4 regions of the Streptomyces sp. NPDC047081 genome follow, and region 3 is predicted to be linked to each of the others. Evidence: riboswitches for the same ligand, from Rfam matches in the RefSeq annotation. Region 3 holds a riboswitch; each other region holds the start of a gene.

What was found. Region 3 has a riboswitch for cyclic di-AMP ahead of ABZ848_RS15715 (LysM peptidoglycan-binding domain-containing M23 family metallopeptidase). Riboswitches for the same ligand answer to the same signal wherever they lie in the genome.
Positions count from the first base shown of each region.
Region 1: it holds a riboswitch for cyclic di-AMP, as region 3 does, so the genes downstream of both, ABZ848_RS12920 (NlpC/P60 family protein) here and ABZ848_RS15715 (LysM peptidoglycan-binding domain-containing M23 family metallopeptidase) in region 3, are expected to answer to the same signal.
Region 2: it holds a riboswitch for cyclic di-AMP, as region 3 does, so the genes downstream of both, ABZ848_RS30325 (M23 family metallopeptidase) here and ABZ848_RS15715 (LysM peptidoglycan-binding domain-containing M23 family metallopeptidase) in region 3, are expected to answer to the same signal.
Region 4: it holds a riboswitch for cyclic di-AMP, as region 3 does, so the genes downstream of both, ABZ848_RS02380 (transglycosylase family protein) here and ABZ848_RS15715 (LysM peptidoglycan-binding domain-containing M23 family metallopeptidase) in region 3, are expected to answer to the same signal.

Region 1 covers NZ_JBEYUY010000006.1:6,394-11,557, reverse strand. The annotation lists gene ABZ848_RS12935 (NlpC/P60 family protein) at 1-463, opposite strand, end outside; gene ABZ848_RS12930 (hypothetical protein) at 894-1,247, shown strand; gene ABZ848_RS12925 (tellurite resistance/C4-dicarboxylate transporter family protein) at 1,225-2,214, opposite strand; gene ABZ848_RS12920 (NlpC/P60 family protein) at 2,414-3,565, opposite strand; cyclic di-AMP (ydaO/yuaA leader) riboswitch at 3,573-3,743, opposite strand; gene pcrA (DNA helicase PcrA) at 3,986-5,164, shown strand, end outside.
Region 2 covers NZ_JBEYUY010000018.1:65,998-71,161, forward strand. The annotation lists gene ABZ848_RS30315 (HPr family phosphocarrier protein) at 1-112, shown strand, start outside; gene ABZ848_RS30320 (GntR family transcriptional regulator) at 251-937, opposite strand; gene ABZ848_RS30325 (M23 family metallopeptidase) at 1,125-1,901, opposite strand; cyclic di-AMP (ydaO/yuaA leader) riboswitch at 1,915-2,076, opposite strand; gene ABZ848_RS30330 (pitrilysin family protein) at 2,269-3,657, opposite strand; gene ABZ848_RS30335 (pitrilysin family protein) at 3,654-5,048, opposite strand.
Region 3 covers NZ_JBEYUY010000007.1:141,480-146,643, forward strand. The annotation lists gene ABZ848_RS15710 (alpha-galactosidase) at 70-2,139, shown strand; cyclic di-AMP (ydaO/yuaA leader) riboswitch at 2,440-2,605, shown strand; gene ABZ848_RS15715 (LysM peptidoglycan-binding domain-containing M23 family metallopeptidase) at 2,610-3,530, shown strand; gene ABZ848_RS15720 (DUF6250 domain-containing protein) at 3,741-4,454, shown strand; gene ABZ848_RS15725 (SGNH/GDSL hydrolase family protein) at 4,599-5,164, shown strand, end outside.
Region 4 covers NZ_JBEYUY010000001.1:509,934-515,097, reverse strand. The annotation lists gene ABZ848_RS02390 (cytochrome P450) at 1-1,248, shown strand, start outside; gene ABZ848_RS02385 (transglycosylase family protein) at 1,402-2,346, shown strand; cyclic di-AMP (ydaO/yuaA leader) riboswitch at 2,553-2,723, shown strand; gene ABZ848_RS02380 (transglycosylase family protein) at 2,728-3,414, shown strand; gene eno (phosphopyruvate hydratase) at 3,717-5,003, shown strand; gene ABZ848_RS02370 (septum formation initiator family protein) at 5,103-5,164, shown strand, end outside.

The DNA of each region.
Region 1 (5,164 bases), on a different contig from region 3:
GCTGCTTGCGGACGCTCGCGACGGCCGCGGCCTGCCGGGTGCTCGCCCGGTCGACGAACTCGGCGCCGGCGAGGTAGTGGTCGGGGTCGTCGGAGAGGGCGAGTTGGAGCGCCGGGTCGATGCCTCCGTCGCGGTACTGCGCCGCAGCGATCGAACCCAGCGCGTCCCGCGCCGAGTTGAGCCCGTCCGTCCTGCGCGCGGCCTCGTCGCGCAGGCCGGACAGCCGCCGTTCGGCCGCGTCCGCCTTCTCCTTCGCGCCGTTGTACTTCTCGGTGGCGGCCTCCGCCTCCTGGTACAGCTTGTCCACCTTCGCCTTGACCTGCGCCGGCGTCAGCTGGGGTGCGGCGTCGCCGGTCCCGTCGAAGGCCGTCGCGGTCGCCGCGCCCGCCAGCGCGATCGTGAAGGCGGTACGGGCCGTATGACCACCGATCGAACGCCGACCGGGCCTGCGATGCGCTGCCACGTGGACTGCACGTCCTTTCGTACGACCCCCGGGGGGACGGGGCGACTTACGCGTCCGGCGGCGGCCCGCACAGGGGGAGCGGGCCGCCGCCGGACCTTCTCGGCGGTGGTGATCGACTGCCGCCCCTGGCCCGGGCGGCGGTGGGGAGCCGGTCACCTGGTGGAGGACGCTAAACCCGGCTGTGTCGGCTTGGTAACGCAATGTGCGGAAGTGCCGCCGGTCGATCGGCGGGTGACTGTAAACGACCGTGATCCCGTTCCGGAGCCGTCGACTTCACGCAGTGGGCTGACCGATGTCGGGGTTCCGGGACACGTACGGGTGACGGGCTGCTACGGGCCGCATATATGCAAGATCCAATCGCGCCTGCCGGACGGGTCGCGGCGGGGCCGGTGTCGGACGCACCGTGCGCCCCTGTTTAAGCTCCGGCCTCATGGACGTACTCATCCATCTCTTCGTCGGCCTGCACATCGTCGGCATCGCCTCGCTCCTCGGCGGCTTCCTCACCCAGATGAAGGCGATGGGCCGCGGCGAGGCCCGTTTCGTCCCGGCGATGCTGCACGGCGCGCTGACGATGCTGGTCACCGGCGCGATCCTGGTCGGCCTCAACCAGGCCGACGACCAGCACGTCAACAACATCAAGATCGGCGTGAAGCTGGCCCTGCTGATCGTGATCCTCGGGCTGGTCTATGTGAAGCGGGACGACGAGAAGGTCGACAAGAGCCTGTTCGGGCTGGTCGGCGCGCTCACCACGGCGAACATCTTCATCGCGGTGCTGTGGACCTGAGGTCGGCGCGGGCCGCGACGACGGCCCCCGCGGCGACGGCGAGCCACGCCGCCACCGCGATCCACAGCAGCGCCCGACCCGGGCCTTCGAGCCAGGAGACGTCGAGGACGGCGGCGATGGACAGGGTCGCCGCCGCGGTCATCCCCATCGGGAAGACGGTGGACCAGCGCCGCACGTCGTAACGCAGCCGGGGCCGTGCGGCCTCCGCGACCAGCAGTACGGCGTACCAGGCGACGTCGAGCACGAGCAGCGCGAGGGTGACGGCGCGCAGGACGCCGCGGTCGTCGTCGTTCCACAGATACAGGCGCGCGCTGTCGGCGGCGATCAGCTTGGACCCGGCCAGCGCCGAGATGGCGAGCGCGCCGCCCGCGACCCAGTGGTCGCCGGCGCCTTCGAGGACCTGCCGCAGGTCGAAGCGGGCGAGGGCGAAGCCGTAGAGGACGAGACCGAGCCCGGACAGTACGAGCGCGGCGTGCGCCAGCCACGCCACCGCCTCCGCCCCGGCCAGCGCGGCCGCGAGCACGGCGAGGCCCTGTGTGGCCACGCAACACAGGAACACCGCGCCCGGCATGCGCCGACCCCAGTGGCGTACGACGTCCACGAGCAGCACGGGCCACAGCACGACTGCCAGCGCCAGCAGGGCCTCGGCGAGGGTCTGCCACCCGAGCGCGGAGAACCGCGTCCCGAGGACGGTGGTCGCCGCGACGGCCGTGAGCGCGGCGGGCGACCCGGCCTCGGCCCGCCACCGCTCGCGATCCCACGCCAGCCGCGCCACGAAGTCCGCCGCCAGGCCGAGCCAGGCCACGCAGGCGATCACCAGCGCGACCCGCGACACCACCTCGTCCCCCGTCAGCTGTAGCCCGACCGACACGATCCCGGTCGCCATCACAGCACCCCCGGCCGCCGGCGCACGCCGCGCCCACCAGGCACGGAACGAAACGGACGTATCGGCGGAGTGGGCAGCCATGCAGCCGATGCTAAGGAGCACACCAGGGGTTGCGGCCGGGGCACGCGCGCGTGCGCGAGGAAATTGGCGCGGGGCGCGCAGTGATGAGGCGGGGCGCGCAGTGATGAAGCGGGGCGCGCAAGGTTGATTCGCGCGCCCGCGCTCATTCATTGGCGCGCGCCCCCTGCCCAGCCTCACGCCAGTCGGGCGCGCCCCTGTCTCACGCCGGCCGCACCACGCTGTGGATGATCGACTCGCCGCCGTAGTAGATCGACTCCTCGCGGACGTACGCGCCGGGCTTGGGGGCGTGGATCATCATGCCGTTGCCTATGTAGATGCCGACGTGGCTGATGTCGTCGTAGAAGAAGATCAGGTCGCCGGGCTGGGCGTCGGCGAGGGAGACCGTGGTGCCGGCGTTCACCTGGTCGTAGGTGGTGCGGGGGAGGGAGACGCCGGCGGCCTTCCACGCGGCCTGGGTGAGGCCTGAGCAGTCGTAGGAGTCGGGGCCGGTCGCGCCCCAGACGTACGGCTTGCCGATCTGCGAGCGGGCGAAGGCGAGGGCCTTCGCGGCCTTGGTGGCGTACGAGGAGTCCGTGGACGTGCTTCCGCTCCCGGACGTGGACGAACCGCTCTGCTGGGCCGCCTGCTCCTCGGCCTTCTGCTCGGCCGCCTGCTGCTGCGCCAGCTCCGCGGCCTTGCGGGCGGCCTCCTCCTGCTTCTTCTTCTCGATCTCCGCGAGCCGCGCCTTCTCCTGCGCGGTCAGCTTCGACAGCAGCTCACGCGCGTCGGAGAGCTTCTTCTGGACGGTGGACTTGGCGGTCTGCAGGTCGTTCTGCGACTCGGTGAGCGACTGGAGGTTCTCGGAGGCCTCCTGGCGCTTCTTCATCGTCGCGGACTGCTCGCTGAAGTAGTCGTCGACCTCGCTCTTCTGGCGGGAGGTCAGCCGGCTCATCAGCTGTGTCTGGTCGAAGTAGTCCTGCGGGGAGTCGGCGAGCAGGAAGGTCGCCGTGTCCGGCGCGGCGGCGCCCGTGCGGTACTCGGCGGCGGCGAAGGAACCGAGCCGCTCCCGCTGTTCGTTGAGCTTCTGGGCGCGCTTGGCGACGTCGTCGAGGAGGCCGTCCACGCGCTTGCGCTGCTTGGAGGTCTTCTCCTTCGCCGCGTTGTACTTCTCGGTCGCCGACTCGGCCTGGCGGTACAGGTCGTCGACCTTCTTCTCGACCTCTTCGAGGGAGGGGTTCCCGTCGGCGGACGGGGCGGCGTTGGCCGTCTGGGAGAGCAGGGCCACGGAGGTGAGGGCGGCCGTGGCGAGAGCGGGGGTGCGTATGCCGGCTACGCGCGTACCCGCGGGGCGCGACTTGCGGTGCGACGCCAAGGGAGGCGACTCCTTCCATAATCCGCCTACCGAGTTAGCTGTCGGGTTCGGGCGGGTGGTTCGGAAGGGTTGCCCTACGGTCCTTGTCCCCCATGGGAGTTGGACCGATTCACCCCAAGGTCGGTGGGTCCCCGGCTCCGGCTGCGCGGCGGCGCCCCGGACTCGGCGGAGGCCGCACGGCCCGGCGAGGTTCGCCGGTGGGGGTCGTTCGGCCTGCTCGGAACGGTAGCCAACTCGTGTGGCCCGTGTGAAGGTTGATGTTCGATATGCCCGATACATTTTCGTGACCTTTGGTCAGCAGGGCGAGGGTGCTCACGTACTGTGACGGCGTGGTCCGGGAGCGTGTCGGCTTCGTCGGATCCCGCGATGTTCTCGGGGCGGCAGCGGGTTGTCAGTGGGGCGCCCTAGACTCGGAGAGCGATGAGCAGCCTCTTTGACGACAGCTTCCTGGCGGACCTCAAGGCACCCCGTGGCCACGAGGAGGAACCCCCACCGCCACCCGAGGACGATCACGGTCCGGAACCGGTTCCGGACGATCTGTTCGGCGGGAAGTTCGACGTGCCGCCGGACCGGGACACTTACTACCGTGACGGCGCCCCGCGGCCGGTGATCGACCCCGCCGCGCTGCTGGACGGGCTGAACGAGAACCAGCGCGCCGCCGTCGTGCACGCGGGCACGCCCCTGCTCATCGTGGCCGGCGCCGGCTCCGGCAAGACCCGTGTGCTCACGCACCGCATCGCGCACCTCCTCGCCGAGCGGAACGTGCACCCGGGCCAGATCCTCGCGATCACCTTCACCAACAAGGCCGCCGGCGAGATGAAGGAGCGCGTCGAGCAGCTCGTCGGCCCGCGCGCCAACGCGATGTGGGTGATGACCTTCCACAGCGCGTGCGTGCGGATCCTGCGCAGGGAGAGCAAGAAGCTCGGCTTCACGTCCTCCTTCTCGATCTACGACGCCGCCGACAGCAAGCGGCTGATGGCCCTGGTCTGCCGCGACCTGGACCTCGACCCCAAGCGGTATCCGCCCAAGTCCTTCAGCGCCAAGATCAGCAACCTGAAGAACGAGCTGATCGACGAGGAGGACTTCGCCGCCCAGGCCGCCGACGGCTTCGAGAAGACCCTCGCCCAGGCTTACGCGATGTACCAGTCGCGGCTGCGCGAGGCGAACGCCCTCGACTTCGACGACCTGATCATGACGACGGTCAACCTCCTGCGCGCCTTCCCGGACGTCGCCGAGCACTACCGCCGCCGCTTCCGCCACGTCATGGTCGACGAGTACCAGGACACCAACCACGCCCAGTACGCGCTCGTGCGCGAGCTGGTGGGGACCAGCGAGCACCCCGTCGACGTCCCGCCGAACGAGTACGACCTCCCGCCCGCCGAGCTGTGTGTCGTGGGTGACGCCGACCAGTCGATCTACGCCTTCCGCGGCGCGACGATCCGCAACATCCTCCAGTTCGAGGAGGACTACCCGAACGCGACGACGATCCTCCTGGAGCAGAACTACCGCTCCACGCAGACGATCCTCTCCGCCGCCAACGCGGTCATCGAGCGCAACGAGTCCCGCCGCCCCAAGAACCTGTGGACCAACGCGGGCGCG
Region 2 (5,164 bases), on a different contig from region 3:
GGGTGGCGAGGAGATCGTCCTCGCCTCCGACGCCGAGGGTGCGGACGTCGCCCTCGACCGACTGGCCAAGCTGGTCTCCGAGGGTCTCGAGGAACTTCCCGAGACCGTCTGATCAGGGCATCACAGAAGGGCTCGTCCGAATTACCGGGCGAGCCCTTCGCATTTCCTGCACAGAGACCACGGAATTCCACTCGGGGGCAGCATGAATAAACCCCCGGGAATTCTCACTTCTTTGTATACGGCGCCTGTGTTAATGCCGCAGGCTCGGCATGTTTACGGGATGTTGCGAGTTCCTCACACGCTCGGCGCCGGTACCGAACCGCAGCCGGTGCGCCGCGCTGGAGCGCTCGGTGTGGAGGGTGGTGACGGCACGCGCGCGTTCGCTGTCGCCGCGCGCCACGGCGTCGACGATCGCGCCGTGCTCCGCCCAGGACTCCACGGGGTTGGCGGGCGCGTCCACGGCGTACATCCAGGCGATCTTGTGGCGCAGCTGGGTCAGCATCGAGGTCAGGGCGGGGCTGGCGGAGGCCTGGGCGAGCGTCTCGTGGAACCAGCCGCCCAGGGAGCGCAGATCCTCGCTGTTGCCCCTCCTGGCCCGCTCCTGGCCCAGTCTGACCAGGCCGCGCAGGACCTTGAGGTGGGCCTCGGTGCGGCGCTGGGCGGCCCGGGAGGCGCCGAGCGGCTCCAGGAGCATGCGCATCTCCAGCAGGTCGGCGGCCTCCTGCTCGTTCGGTTCGGCCACGCACGCGCCCGCGTGCCGGCGGGTCACCACGAAGCCCTCGGCCTCCAGGGTGCGCAGGGCCTCGCGGACGGGGACGCGCGAGACGCCGTAGCGGCGGGCCAGGAGTTCCTCGGTGAGGCGGCTCCCGCGCTCGTAGACACCGGCGACGATGTCGTCTCTGATCGCCGTGCATACCGAGTGCGCCGGAATACGCATGACCGACCTCCGTCTTAATCCCCGTGAAACGTCGCCGATTGACGTGTGTTCCGTGACTCTATTGCAATCGGCGGGAATTTCCGACGGGGGGCCGGAATCCATGGATATTTTTTGGACAGCAACCGGACGGAAACGGCGAAACCCCGGCTCGTGGAGCCGGGGTTCCGGAAGATCTCGCGGTCCGTCGTCAGACGTTCACGCCGTGCGAGCGCAGGTACGCGACGGGGTCGACGTCCGAGCCGTAGTCGGGGGTCGTACGGGCCTCGAAGTGCAGGTGCGGTCCGGTGACGTTGCCGGTCGCGCCGGAGAGGCCGATCTGCTGGCCCGGGGCGACCTTCTGGCCCACCGAGACACCGATGGACGACAGATGGCCGTACTGGGTGTACATGCCGTCGCTCATCTTGATCACGATGTTGTTGCCGTACGAGCCGCCCCACCCGGCCTCGACGACCGTGCCGGAGCCGACCGCGTGCACGGACGTACCACTGGCCGCGTGGAAGTCGATGCCTGTGTGGCTGCCGGAGGACCACAGAGAGCTGCTGGCCTTGTAGCCCGTGGAGACATAGGAGTTGGCGATCGGCGCCACGAAGGTGTTGAGGCGCTTGCGCTCGGCCTCGCGGGCGGCGCGCTGCTTGGCCTCGCGCTCCGCCTTGGCCTTGGCGACGGCCTTCTTGCGCGCGGCTTCGGCGGCGGCCTTCTTGCGGGCGGCCTCCTCGGCGGCCTGCTTCTGCGCGTCGGCCTGGGCGTCGATCTTGTCGGCTATGGAGTCGCCGATGGCGATGACGGGGTTGAGACCGGTCTGCTCGACGGTGCTCTCGACCGAGTTGTCGGCGGCGAGCGCGGGGGCCGCGAGGGTACCGATGACACCGGTGGTGGCGAGGGCTGCGACGCCGGCCGCCTGGACGGTGGAGCGCTTGAGCTTGCCGGGACGGCGGTGCTTCCCGGTGGCGCACATGAACGCCATGTACTGGCTGGTCCTTTCCTTCCTTCTCGCCTACCGGGTTAGCTGACGGGTTCGGAGCAGGAAGGTCTCCTACGGGCCCCCTCGCCGGAGCGCGGGCGTCCGATTCACCCCAGGGACTGCGTGGGTCCCCGGCTCCCCTGGCTCGCGCCGTACGGGGACTCGGCGATGACTGTCCGGTGCCGCGGATGCGGCGCGGTGCCTGACGGACAGCCCGGACGACGCTAAGCGGGGCGACTTTCAATCCCCAAACGGATCACGGTGTTTGTAGCGCATCCCACAGGGCAGACAGGCAACCTCCGCCCCAATTCGGACATAAGAGGGCCCTGGTGACGCATCAGTCACCAGGGCCCTCCACGCGCGCGTGCCGCTACTCGGCGGACACCACGGTCACTTCGCCGATGCCGAGCGCCTCCACGGGCGCCTTGATCTGCGCCGCGTCGCCGACGAGGACGGTCACCAGGCGGTCCACCGGGAACGCGCTCACGGCCGCCGCGGTGGCCTCCACGGTGCCGGTCGCGGCGAGCTGCCGGTACAGCGTGGCCTGGTAGTCGTCGGGCAGGTGCTGCTCTACCTGGTCGGCCAGCGTGCTCGCGACGGCCGCCGCGGTCTCGTACTTGAGCGGCGCGACTCCGACGAGGTTCTGTACGGCGACGTCCCGCTCCGCGTCGGTGAGGCCGCCCTCGGCGAGGGTGCGCAGCACCTTCCAGAGGTCGTCCAGCGCCGGGCCGGTGTTCGGGGTGTCGACGGAGCCGCTGATGGCGAGCATCGAGGCGCCGGTGCCGTCCGGGGCGGAGCGCAGCACCTGGCCGAACGCCCGCACACCGTAGGTGTAGCCCTTCTCCTCGCGCAGGACGCGGTCCAGGCGGGAGGTGAGGGTGCCGCCGAGGCAGTACGTGCCGAGCACCTGCGCGGGCCACACGCGGTCGTGCCGGTCGGCGCCGACGCGGCCGATGAGCAGCTGGGTCTGGACGGCGCCGGGACGGTCGACGATGAACACGCGGCCGGTGTCGTCGGCGGTGACCGGCGGCACCGGGCGGGGCTCGGCGGTGGAGCCCGTCCAGGTGCCCAGGGTCTCGCCGAGCAGTGCGTCCAGGTCGATGCCGGTGAGGTCGCCGACGACCACGGCGGTGGCGGTGGCGGGCCGGACATGGCGGTCGTAGAAGGCGCGTACGGCCGCCGCGTCGATCTTCTCGACGGTCTCCTCGGTGCCCTGGCGCGGGCGGGACATGCGCGAGGTCGCCGGGAACAGCTGCCGGGAGAGTTCCTTGGCGGCCCGCCGGGAGGGGTTGGCCAGCTCGTGCGGGATCTCGTCGAGGCGGTTGCGGACCAGCCGCTCGACCTCGCTGTCGGCGAACGCGGGCGCCCTGAGGGCGTCGGCGAGCAGGCCGAGCGCCTTGGCCAGGCGGGAGGCCGGCACCTCCAGGCTGAGGCGGACGCCGGGGTGGTCGGCGTGCGCGTCGAGGGTGGCGCCGCAGCGCTCCAGCTCGGCGGCGAAGTCCTCCGCGGAGTGCTTGTCGGTGCCCTCGGAGAAGGCGCGCGCCATGATCGTGGCGACGCCTTCGAAGTCGGCCGGCTCGGCCTCCAGGGGCGCGTCCAGGAGGACCTCGACGGCGACGACCTGCTGGCCGGGGCGGTGGCAGCGCAGGACGGTCAGGCCGTTGCCGAGCGCCCCGCGCGTGGGCGCGGGGAACGCCCACGGCTTGGCCTCGCCCGCCTGGGGCTGCGGGTGGAACTGCATCGTGGCGAGCTCGGTCACTTGGCCGCCTCCTCGTTCTTGTCGCCGGCTTCGACCGTGGCCTCGGCCTCGGGGTCTTCGGGGGGATCCGCGTCCTCGGCGACCTCTCCGGTGACGGGTTCGTAGACGAGCACCGCGCGGTTGTCGGGCCGCAGGCGGGCCTTGGCGACCTCCTGGACCTCCTGCGGCGTCACCTCCAGGACGCGCTGCACCGCGGTCAGGGCGAGCTGCGGGTCGCCGAACAGGACGGCGAACCGGCACAGTTCGTCGGCGCGGCCGGCGACCGTGCCGAGCCGGTCGAGCCACTCGCGCTCCAACTGGGCCTGGGCGCGCTCCATTTCCTCGGCCGTGGGGCCCTCCTCGGCGAACCGGGCGAGCTCCTCGTCGATGGCGGCCTCGATGACTGGCACCTCGACGTCACCGGAGGTCTTCACGTCCAGCCAGCCCAGGGAGGGCGCTCCGGCCAGCCGCAGCAGGCCGAAGCCGGCCGCGACGGCCGTACGGTCGCGCCGCACCAGGCGGTTGTAGAGGCGGGAGGACTCGCCGCCACCGAGGACGGTCAGCGCCAGGTCGGCCGCGTCGCACGCGCGCGTGCCGTCGTGCGGGAGCCGGTAGGCGGCCATCAACGCGCGCGCGGGGACCTCCTCCTCGACGACCTCGCGCAGCTGCTCGCCGATGACCTCGGGCAGCGAGCCGTCGCGGGGCGCGGGCTTGCCGTCGTGCGAGGCGATGGAGCCGAAGTACTTCTCGACCCAGGCGAGGGTCTGCTCCGGGTCGATGTCGCCGACCACCGACAGGACGGCGTTGTTCGGCGCGTAGTACGTGCGGAAGAACGCGCGCGCGTCCTCCAGGGTCGCCGCGTCCAGGTCGGCCATCGAGCCGATCGGGGTGTGGTGGTAGGGGTGGCCCTCCGGGTAGGCGAGGGCGGTGAGCTTCTCGAACGCGGTGCCGTACGGGACGTTGTCGTAGCGCTGCCTGCGTTCGTTCTTCACCACATCCCGCTGGTTCTCCATGGACTCGTCGTCCAGGGCGGCCAGCAGGGAGCCCATGCGGTCGGCCTCCAGCCAGAGGGCGAGCTCCAGCTGGTGGGCGGGCATGGTCTCGAAGTAGTTGGTGCGCTCGAAGCTGGTCGTACCGTTGAGCGAGCCGCCGGCGCCCTGTACCAGCTCGAAGTGGCCGTTGCCCTTGACCTGGCCCGAGCCCTGGAACATCAGGTGCTCGAAGAGGTGAGCAAGGCCGGTACGTCCCTTGACTTCGTGCCGCGAGCCGACGTCGTACCAGAGGCACACCGCCGCGACCGGGGTCAGGTGGTCCTCGGAGAGCACCACGCGCAGCCCATTGGCCAGGCGGTGCTCGGTCGCTGTCAGGCCCCCGGTGCCTGCCTGGTCTGTGGCCGTGTGAGCCATGGGCATGTACGTCCCTTCGCCTCGCGGATGCGGTGGTTGAAACCGCGGTTTTCCTGCCGGTCCTGCCACTGTATGCAAGCGTGCGCACCGTCGGCGAAGTTCCCGCGGGACGTACGCCCACA
Region 3 (5,164 bases):
TGCAGTCCGACCCGCGGCCCTTGATGATGTTGCCGATTGATCGCACCTGTTCGAATGTGTGGGGGCTTGATGCTGGAGATCTCCGACCGCGGCCGTACCTGGGTTCTCTCCGGGCCGACCAGCAGTTACGCCGTCCACCTCACCGAGGGTGACGAGCTGCTGCATCTGCACTGGGGGCCGCGGATCGCGCTCGCCGACGCCGAGGCGCTCGCCGAGCGTCCACTGCCCGTCTACCGGCCCTTCGAGTCGCAGCTCGACGGCCACGAGGAGTACCCGGTCGAGGGCGGCCCCCGCTTCGCCCGCCCCGCCCTGTCCGTGCGCACCGATGAGCGCCGCGGCACCGAGTGGACCTTCGAGGCCTACGAGGCGGAGGGCGACCACCTGCGGCTGCGCTTCCGGGACGGCGGCCTGGCCGTCACGCTGCACTACCGGATGCGCCACGACGTCGTGGAGCGCTGGGTCGAGCTGGGCAACGAAGGGCCCGCCCTGGAGCTGCTGCGGGCCGACTCCGCCACCTGGACCCTGCCCGACCGCGAGGACTGGCGCCTGTCCCAGCTGCACGGCCGCTGGGCCGCCGAGTCCCTGCTCACCGCCGCGCCGCTCACCTACGGCGAGAAGATCATCGGCAGCCGCCGCGGCCACACCGGACACCAGCACCTGCCCTGGGTCGCCCTCGACACCGACGCCACCGAGGAGCGCGGCGAGGTCTACGGCTGCGCGCTCGGCTGGTCCGGCTCCTGGCGCATCGCGGTGGCGCAACTCCCGGACGCGCGCGTGCAGATCACCGGCGGTGCCGGCTACGACGACTCCGGGCTGCTGAGGCTGGAGTCGGGGGAGTCGTACACCACCCCCGTCTTCGCCGGCCTGTGGAGCGACGGCGGCTTCGGCGGTGCGAGCCGGGCCTGGCACGCGTACCAGCGCGCGTACGTGATCCCGGACGCCGAGCAGGACCGCCCGGTGCTGTTCAACTCCTGGGAGGCCACCGAGTTCGACATCTCCGAGGAGCAGCAGGGCACGCTCGCCCGGCGGGCCGCGGCGATCGGCGTCGAGCTCTTCGTCGTCGACGACGGCTGGTTCGGCGAGCGCACCAGCGACCGCGCCGGGCTCGGCGACTGGACGCCCAACCCCGACCGCTTCCCCAAGGGCCTCGCACCGCTCGCCGACTACGTGCACGCGCTCGGCATGCAGTTCGGCATCTGGGTCGAGCCCGAAATGGTCAATCCGGACAGCGAGCTCTACCGCGCCCACCCCGACTGGGCGCAGTTCCAACCGGGACGAAAGCGGATGGAATTCCGCAATCAGCTCGTCCTCAACCTCGCCCGCGAGGACGTCCAGGAGTACCTCTGGGAGCGCCTCGACACACTCCTGACCAGCGCCCCGATCGACTACGTCAAGTGGGACTTCAACCGCTGCTTCACCGACGCCGGCTGGCCCGGCGAGGCCTATCCGCAGCGCCTGTGGGTCGACCATGTGCGCGCCTTTTACGCCCTGTTGGACCGCCTGCGGGCCGCCCACCCCGGCGTCGCCTTCGAGTCCTGCTCGGGCGGCGGCGGCCGGATCGACCTCGGCGTCATGAGCCGTACCGACCAGGTGTGGACCTCCGACAACACCGACCCGCTGGACCGGCTCGCCATCCAGCACGGCTTCAGCCAGATCCACCCCGCGCGCGTGATGGCCGCCTGGGTCACCGACAGCCCCAACACCCAGCTCAACGGCCGGATCAGCTCGCTGCGCTTCCGCTTCGTGAGCTCCATGGCCGGTGTGCTCGGGGTCGGCGGCGACCTCACCCAGTGGACCGAGGAGGAGCTCGCCGAGGCCGGTGAGTGGGTTGCCCTCTACAAGGAGATCCGCCCGCTCGTGCAGCACGGCGACCTCTACCGGCTGCGCCCGCCGACGGGCGGCCTGAGCGCGGTCCAGTACGTGCGCGGCGACGAGACGGTCGTCCTCGCCTGGCTCCAGGCGCAGAGTTACGGCGAACCCGTACCGGCGCTGCGACTGCGGGGCCTCGACCCCACAGCCTCGTACGAATGCCGTGAAACGGGCGAAGTTCACAGGGGTGCCGTATTGCTGCATCACGGACTGTGGACCGGACTGCGCGGCGACCTTGATGCGGCAGTCCTCCGCCTGCGCCGCATCTGAGCCTTCTGTCCGAATTGGCGTCTTCATTCCAACTCGCTCTGGAATAAGGAAAGCTGGAGCAGTGTCACGTGAGGAGCGTCATATCCGTGACGGTGCGTGCCCCGTCATGTTCACGTAATTCAGGTGCTTTTCAAGGGACTTTGGTCTCGGCGACTGCTTCCTGATTCACGGAGTGTGACGGGGAATTCCGGAAAGGGATCAAGGGAATCGCATTCACAGGGAACCGTCACTTGTCCCTTTGCGTCTTGGTCGCTTACGTTCCACACCAATCCGGACGGACGCCCAATCCTGCCGCCGCCCGGTGTCCGCACAACTCACCCGTGAACGGCAGGAGCGGGGGACCCACAGGTACAACCGCCTGGACCGGTCTCCGGAACAGGCTTGGGGTAAAGCCGCGCCGAAACGCGCGGCCGGACATCTCCAGTCCGCACCCGACAGCTCACCTCGCAGGCGCCGGAGAGGAATTCGCCATGCCCGCGAAGGGTAAGCACCGCCGCCCGAAGTCCCCGCGTCTTTCCCGCTCGATCGCCGTCGCCGGAACCGGTGGCGCCGCTCTCGCCCTCCCGCTCATGGGGGCCACCGGCGCCCATGCGGCCACCACGCAGTCCGCTTCCCAGTCGGTTTCCGAAAAGGCCGTCCAGTCCCTTCCGGTGACCCAGAAGAAGGCCGCCGAGAAGAAGAGCGCCGCCGACAACGCGGGTGCGCGCACCTATTCGGTGCGGGTCGGCGACTATCTCTCGAAGATCGCCGACGAGCAGAACGTCACCGGCGGCTGGAAGAAGCTCTACGCCGACAACCGCCAGGCCGTCGGCGACGACCCGTCGCTGATCCACCCCGGCCTGAAGCTCACCATCGGCAAGCAGGCCGCGACGAGCACCACCAAGTCCTCGTCCTCGGCCTCGTCCTCCTCCTCGGCCAAGTCGCAGTCGTCCTCCGCCAAGACGTCCGCCACCCGGACCGCCGAGACCACCAGCACCGCCACCGGCTTCACCCTCCCGGTCTCCGGCGGCACCATCGGCACCGGCTACCACGTGGCCGGCAGCATGTGGTCCAGCGGCTACCACACCGGCGTCGACTTCGTCGTCCCGACCGGCACCTCCCTCAAGGCCGTGGGCGCGGGCACGGTCGTCTCCGCGGGCTGGGGCGGCGCCTACGGCAACCAGGTCGTCATCAAGCTCGCCGACGGCTACTACGCCCAGTACGGCCACCTCTCCCAGCTCTCCGTCTCGGCCGGCCAGACCGTGACCGAGGGCCAGCAGATCGGCCTCTCCGGCGCGACCGGCAACGTCACCGGCCCGCACCTGCACTTCGAGATCCGCACCACGCCGGACTACGGCTCCGACGTGGACCCCGTGGCCTACCTCCGCTCGAAGGGCGTCGCCGTCGGCTGACCCCCGCCGACCCGACCGCCCGACACGCCGCCGAAGGCCGGACCCCGATCCCCGGGTCCGGCCTTCGGTGTGTCCGGCTCCGTCTGTTCGGGTTGCGGTGTTGCGGTCGTGTGGCGGGAGGGGCGGGGGTGTCGACAGGGAGGGGGCGCCGGCGGCACAGTGAACCCCGTTGCCCTGCAAGCGCTTTCTGCATCCGAAGGAGCCCCGCCTGTGACGACCACCCGCAGAGCATTCGGAGCCCTCGCCGCAGGCGCCGCCCTGGCCGCCCTCGCCCCTGCGCAAGGCGCGAGCGCCGCGCCCCGCCGGCGTCTCCTCGCCCACGACGACTTCCGGCGCGGCCTCGGCAAATGGGCCGTAGAACTGGAGAACGGCGGAACGGTCACCGCCTCGCGCGGGACGCTGGAGGTGGACGTACCCGCCGGCGCCACGGTCTGGTTCAGGCGGCGCCTCGACGGGCCGTACGCCATCGAGTACACCGCCACGGCCGTCTCCGAAGGCGGGGTCAACGACCGTGTGTCCGACCTCAACAACTTCTGGAACGCCACCGACGTCCGCTCCCCGGACGACATCTTCGCCACGCGGCGCGGCGGAGCACTGGCCGAGTACGACTACCTCCGCACGTACTACGTCGGCTACGGCGCCAACACCAACACCACGACCCGGCTGCGCCGTTACGTCGGCGAGGCCGGGGTCCGGCCGCTGATCTACGACTACACCGAGCCGCTGCTCGTCGCGAACGAGCCCAACCGGGTCCGGATCGTGTCCGACGGGTCGGCGGTCCGCTGGCGGAACAACGGGCGGCTCGTCTTCGACTACGACGACCAGGACCCGTACACAAGCGGGCATTTCGCCTTCCGGACGACCTGGAGTCATTTCCGGATCAGCGACTTCAGGGTCTGGCGGTTGACCCTTCAACAGCCCTGATCGGAAGGTTATTCCTGGCTTGGGGAGATCTTTAGAAGTGGCTTATCTCACCGCCCGTCAACCCCTTCTTACGGTCGCGTAGGTCACATTCGAAGGTGAATCATGAACAGCGTGGCAGACGATTCGAAGAGTGACAGCAGATCCGTGATCGGGTCGTACGTTGCGGTGGGGGACAGCTTCACCGAGGGCGTCGGCGACCCCGGCCCCGACGGGGCGTTCGTCGGCTGGGCCGACCGGTTCGCGGTGCTGCTCGCGGACCGCAGGCCCGAGGGCGACTTCGGCTACACCAACCTCGCCGTGCGCGGCAAACTGCTCGACCAGATCGTGGCGGACCAGGTTCCGAAGGCTCTTGAGCTGGCGCCGGACCTGGTCTCCTTCTGTGCGGGCGGTAACGACATCATCCGGCCCGGCACCGACCCCGACGAGGTCGCCGAGCGCTTCGAGCGGGCCGTCGTACGGCTCACCGAGGCCGTCGGCACCGTCATGGTGACGACCGGGTTCGACACCCGTGGCGTGCCCGTGCTCAAGCATCTGCGCGGCAAGATCGCCACGTACAACGGGCACGTCCGGGCCATCGCCGACCGGTACGGCTGCCCCGTACTCGACCTGTGGTCCCTGAAGACCGTCCAGGACCGCCGGGCCTGGGACGGCGACCGGCTGCACCTGTCTCCCGAGGGGCACACGCGCGTGGCGCTGCGCGCGGGGCAGGT
Region 4 (5,164 bases), on a different contig from region 3:
TGGGAATTCGCCACAAACCCCTACCCCGCCTACGCATGGCTCCGAGACCACGCCCCCGTCCACCGCACCACCCTCCCCAGCGGCGTGGAAGCCTGGCTGGTCACCCGCTACTCCGACGCCAAGCAGACCCTCGCCGACCCCCGCCTCTCCAAGAACCCCGCGCACCACGACGAGCCCGCCCACGCCAAGGGGAAGACCGGCATCCCCGGGGAGCGCAAGGCGGAGCTCATGACCCATCTCCTCAACATCGACCCCCCGGACCACACCCGGCTACGGCGGCTCGTCAGCAAGGCCTTCACGCCCCGCCGCGTCGCCGAGTTCGCGCCCCGTGTGCAGGCGCTCACCGACCACCTCATCGACCAGTTCGCGGCCAGGGGCGAAGCCGATCTCATTCACGACTTCGCCTTTCCCCTCCCCATCTACGCCATCTGTGATCTGCTCGGCGTCCCTCGCGAGGACCAGGACGACTTCCGGGACTGGGCCGGGATGATGATCCGGCACGGGGGCGGGCCCCGGGGTGGTGTCGCGCGGTCCGTGAAGAAGATGCGTGGTTACCTCGCCGAGCTCATCCATCGGAAGCGGGAAGCGCTGCCCGCCCAACCCACTCCCGGCGAAGACCTCATCTCCGGGCTCATCCGCGCCTCCGACCACGGCGAGCACCTCACCGAGAACGAGGCCGCCGCCATGGCCTTCATCCTGCTGTTCGCCGGGTTCGAGACCACCGTCAACCTCATCGGCAACGGGACGTACGCCCTCCTCACCCACCCCGAGCAGCGCCACAGACTCCAGTCCTCCCTCGCCGCCGGCGAACGCGGGCTGCTGGAGACGGGGGTGGAGGAACTGCTGCGCTACGACGGGCCCGTGGAGCTCGCCACCTGGCGGTTCGCCACCGAGCCGCTTCGCATCGGCGGGCAGGACATCGCGACCGGCGATCCGGTTCTCGTCGTACTCGCCGCGGCCGACCGGGATCCCGAGCGGTTCGCCGAGCCCGACACCCTCGACCTCTCCCGCCGTGACAACCAGCACCTCGGATACGGGCACGGCATCCACTACTGTCTGGGCGCTCCGCTGGCCCGACTTGAGGGGCAGACCGCGCTCGCCACCCTCCTCACCCGGCTGCCCGATCTGCAACTCGCCACCGATCCCGCCGAGTTGAGGTGGCGTGGTGGGCTCATCATGCGTGGACTGCGTACGCTTCCGGTCGAGTTCAGCCCGGTTGGGCCGACACGTCCTTCCAGCCGAACGTGACACGCGCTCAAGTCTGTGATCTTCACGTGATCTACGCGGCATTAACTTGTGACAAGTGATCGTCAGTCGATAGGTTCACGGACCATGGCGGCGCCAAGGCTTGGCCCAAGCTTCACGCGCCGCGGTCACTGCTGTCTCGCGAAAGGCCCCCGCATGCTCTCCGGGAACGGTCGTCACCGTCGCCCCCGCCAGGCTCCGGCACTCCTCGTCGCGGCCGGCGTGACCGGCTCCGCCATCGCGATCCCGCTGTTCGCCGCGAGCGGCGCCAGCGCCGCCGACGGAAACACCTGGGACAAGGTGGCACAGTGCGAGACCGGTGGCTCCTGGAGCGAGAACAACGGTGACGGGTTCTACGGCGGGCTGAAGCTCACCCAGGAGGACTGGGAGAAGTACGGCGGCCTCGACTACGCCCCGAGCGCCGACCTGGCCAGCCGCAACCAGCAGATCGCCGTCGCCGAGAAGCTCCTCGACGACCAGGGTGTGGGTGCCTTCCACACCTGTGGACTGACCACCGGGCTGACCAAGGACTCCGGCTCGGCCGACGTGGACACCGGTGTCGCGGACGACTCGTCCGGTTCGTCCGGGAATTCGGACTCGTCCGACAGTTCCGGCTCCACCGGCTTGTCCAACTCGTCCGGTGACACGGGATCGGGTTCCTCGTCCTCCGGTGATGGATCCGACGGTTCCGCCTCGCCGAGCGCCTCCACCGACAGTGCGGACAACTCCACCAAATCCGGCAATTCCGCGTCGCCTTCCGCCTCTCCGTCCGAGTCACAGAAAACCGACAGCTCATCTACAGATCGGGCGAACGGTGACGACTCGGACAACTCCGAGCAGGCCGTCGGCTCTTGGAGCCTCGTCGACACCGGCGCGGTCGGCAGCGGCAAACACCGCGGCGCCGCCGCCGATGAGGATGCGGACACGGGTCGTACGGACGACACGTACACCGTCCACGCCGGCGACACTCTCGCCTCCATCGCCGACTCCCTTGACCTGGACGGCGGGTGGCGCGCCCTCTATGACGCGAACAAGCAGGACATCGGCACCGACCCGAACCACATCACTGCCGGTCAGACCCTGGACCTCCCCGCCGAATAGACCTCGAACGGGGTGAAAAAAGACGGGAGTTCACGTCACACTTCGCGCCGAATGTCCGATTTGGCGAAAGTGTGGGATGAGTCTCAGAAGCCCTGATCGTCTTTGAAATTCGCCGGATTCCCTGTCTACCGTCGTCACCGCTCGGCAACCCGAGCCCCGTCGGTCGCAACGCCGAATCCTGCCAGCGGCCGTGCGGGAACAGTCGTCGCTTGACAGCGCCGTAGGCAGGAGCGGGGGACCCAAGGTAAGCGCCCCACCGGATGGTTGACGGTGGCGGCTTGGGGTGTAGCCGCGCCTCGTGGAGACGAGGGCGCGGCCGGGCAACTCAACCGGCCCGAACCCGACAGCTCACCTCGCAGGCGTCGGTGAGGGGATCCATCCATGCTGTTTTCCAGCAAGGGCAAGCACCGTCGTCCGTCCAAGACCGCCCGTGCCATCGCCGTCGTCGGCGTCACCGGTGCCGCCGCCGTCGCCGCCCCGCTGATGGCCGCCGGCAGCGCCTCCGCCGCCACCGCCTCCGAGTGGGACGCCGTCGCCCAGTGCGAGTCCGGCGGCAACTGGTCCATCAACACCGGCAACGGCTACTACGGCGGTCTGCAGTTCTCCGCCTCCACCTGGGCCGCGTACGGCGGCACCGCCTACGCCGCGCAGGCCAACCAGGCCTCCAAGGCGCAGCAGATCGCCGTCGCCGAGAAGGTCCTCGCCTCCCAGGGCAAGGGCGCCTGGCCGGTCTGCGGCACGGGCCTGTCCAGCGCCGCCTACAACGGCAGCAGCGCGTCCAGCTCGGCCGGCAGCTCCTCGAACACGACCCGCTCCGACTCCCAGGCCGCGTCCCGCTCCTCCGAGCGCACGACCGTGAAGAAGTCGACGAAGACCGTCACCACCCCGACCGGCAAGAAGGTCAAGAAGGGCGACGGCGAGTACAAGGTCGTCAAGGGTGACACCCTCAGCTCCATCGCCGAGAAGCACAAGGTGAAGGGCGGCTGGAAGAAGCTGTTCGAGCTGAACAAGGACATCGTCGAGGACGCCAACCTCATCTACCCGGGTCAGCAGCTCCACCTGAAGTAAAACCCAGCTGAACCACAGTGCCTTCACAGCCGTGTCCACCAATATGGAGGACACGTGAGGGCCTCCCCCGTCCCCCACGGACTCCCCGCCTCGGTGCGTGTTCCCCCGTACGCACCGGGGCGGGGCTTTTTGTGTGCGCGCACGCGTGCTTCCGCGCAGGTTTTTGTTCCGTTCGGAAACAATTTACTCTCGGTTCTGCCCAAGAGGTGGGCGGCAGCGTGGCCGATCCGCCGGAGCCGGTTAGGCTCGTCTCGCAGAGCCGCTGCGGTGCTGCCGTAGCCGCGTCACATCCCAAGAAGGAGATGCTCGTGCCGTCCATCGACGTCGTCGTAGCCCGGGAAATCCTGGACTCCCGAGGCAACCCCACGGTCGAGGTCGAGGTCGGCCTCGACGACGGCAGCACGGGTCGTGCCGCCGTCCCCTCCGGCGCCTCCACCGGCGCCTTCGAGGCCATCGAGCTCCGAGACGGTGACCCGAACCGCTACCAGGGCAAGGGTGTCGAGAAGGCCGTCCTCGCCGTCATCGAGCAGATCGGCCCGGAGCTGGTCGGCTACGACGCCACCGAGCAGCGCCTGATCGACCAGGCGATGTTCGACCTGGACGCCACCGACAACAAGGGCTCCCTCGGCGCCAACGCCATCCTCGGCGTCTCCCTCGCCGTCGCCCACGCCGCCTCCGAGGCCAGCGACCTCCCGCTCTTCCGCTACCTCGGCGGCCCGAACGCGCACCTGCTGCCCGTCCCGATGATGAACATCCTGAACGGCGGATCCCACGCGGACTCCAACGTCGACATCCAGGAGTTCATGATCGCCCCGATCGGCGCGGAGTCCTTCTCCGAGGCGCTGCGCTGGGGCACCGAGGTCTACCACACCCTCAAGAAGGTCCTGAAGGGCCGCGGCCTGTCCACCGGCCTCGGCGACGAGGGCGGCTTCGCCCCGAACCTGGACTCCAACCGCGCCGCCCTCGACCTCATCCTCGAGGCCATCAAGGAAGCCGGCTACGCCCCCGGCGAGCAGATCGCCCTCGCGCTCGACGTCGCCGCCTCCGAGTTCTACAAGGACGGCAAGTACCTCTTCGAGGGCAAGGAGCGCTCCGCCGCCGAGATGACGGAGTACTACGAGGAGCTCGTCGCGGCCTACCCGCTCGTCTCCATCGAGGACCCGCTGTTCGAGGACGACTGGGCCGGCTGGAAGGTCCTCACGGACAAGCTCGGAGACAAGGTCCAGATCGTCGGCGACGACCTGTTCGTCACCAACCCGGAGCGCCTCGCCCGCGGCATCGAGGACGGCGCCGCCAACGCGCTCCTCGTCAAGGTGAACCAGATCGGCTCGCTCACCGAGACCCTGGACGCCGTCGAGCTCGCCCAGCGCAACGGCTTCAAGTGCATGATGTCCCACCGCTCCGGCGAGACCGAGGACGTCACCATCGCCGACCTCGCCGTCGCCACCAACTGCGGCCAGATCAAGACCGGCGCCCCGGCCCGCTCGGAGCGCGTCGCCAAGTACAACCAGCTGCTGCGCATCGAGGAGATCCTCGACGACGCGGCGGTGTACGCGGGCCGCAGCGCCTTCCCGCGCTTCAAGGGCTGACCCTTCCGGGGTTAAGCCTTAGCCAGTCGTACGTACGTCCCCGTACCGGTCCCGTACCGTGTGCGGGGACGTACGCGCGTGTGAACGGGAGGCGGGGACATGGCCGTGAAGGACCGGGACCGGTTCTCCACCGCGACCAGGCTCAAGCTGCTCGGCGAGCA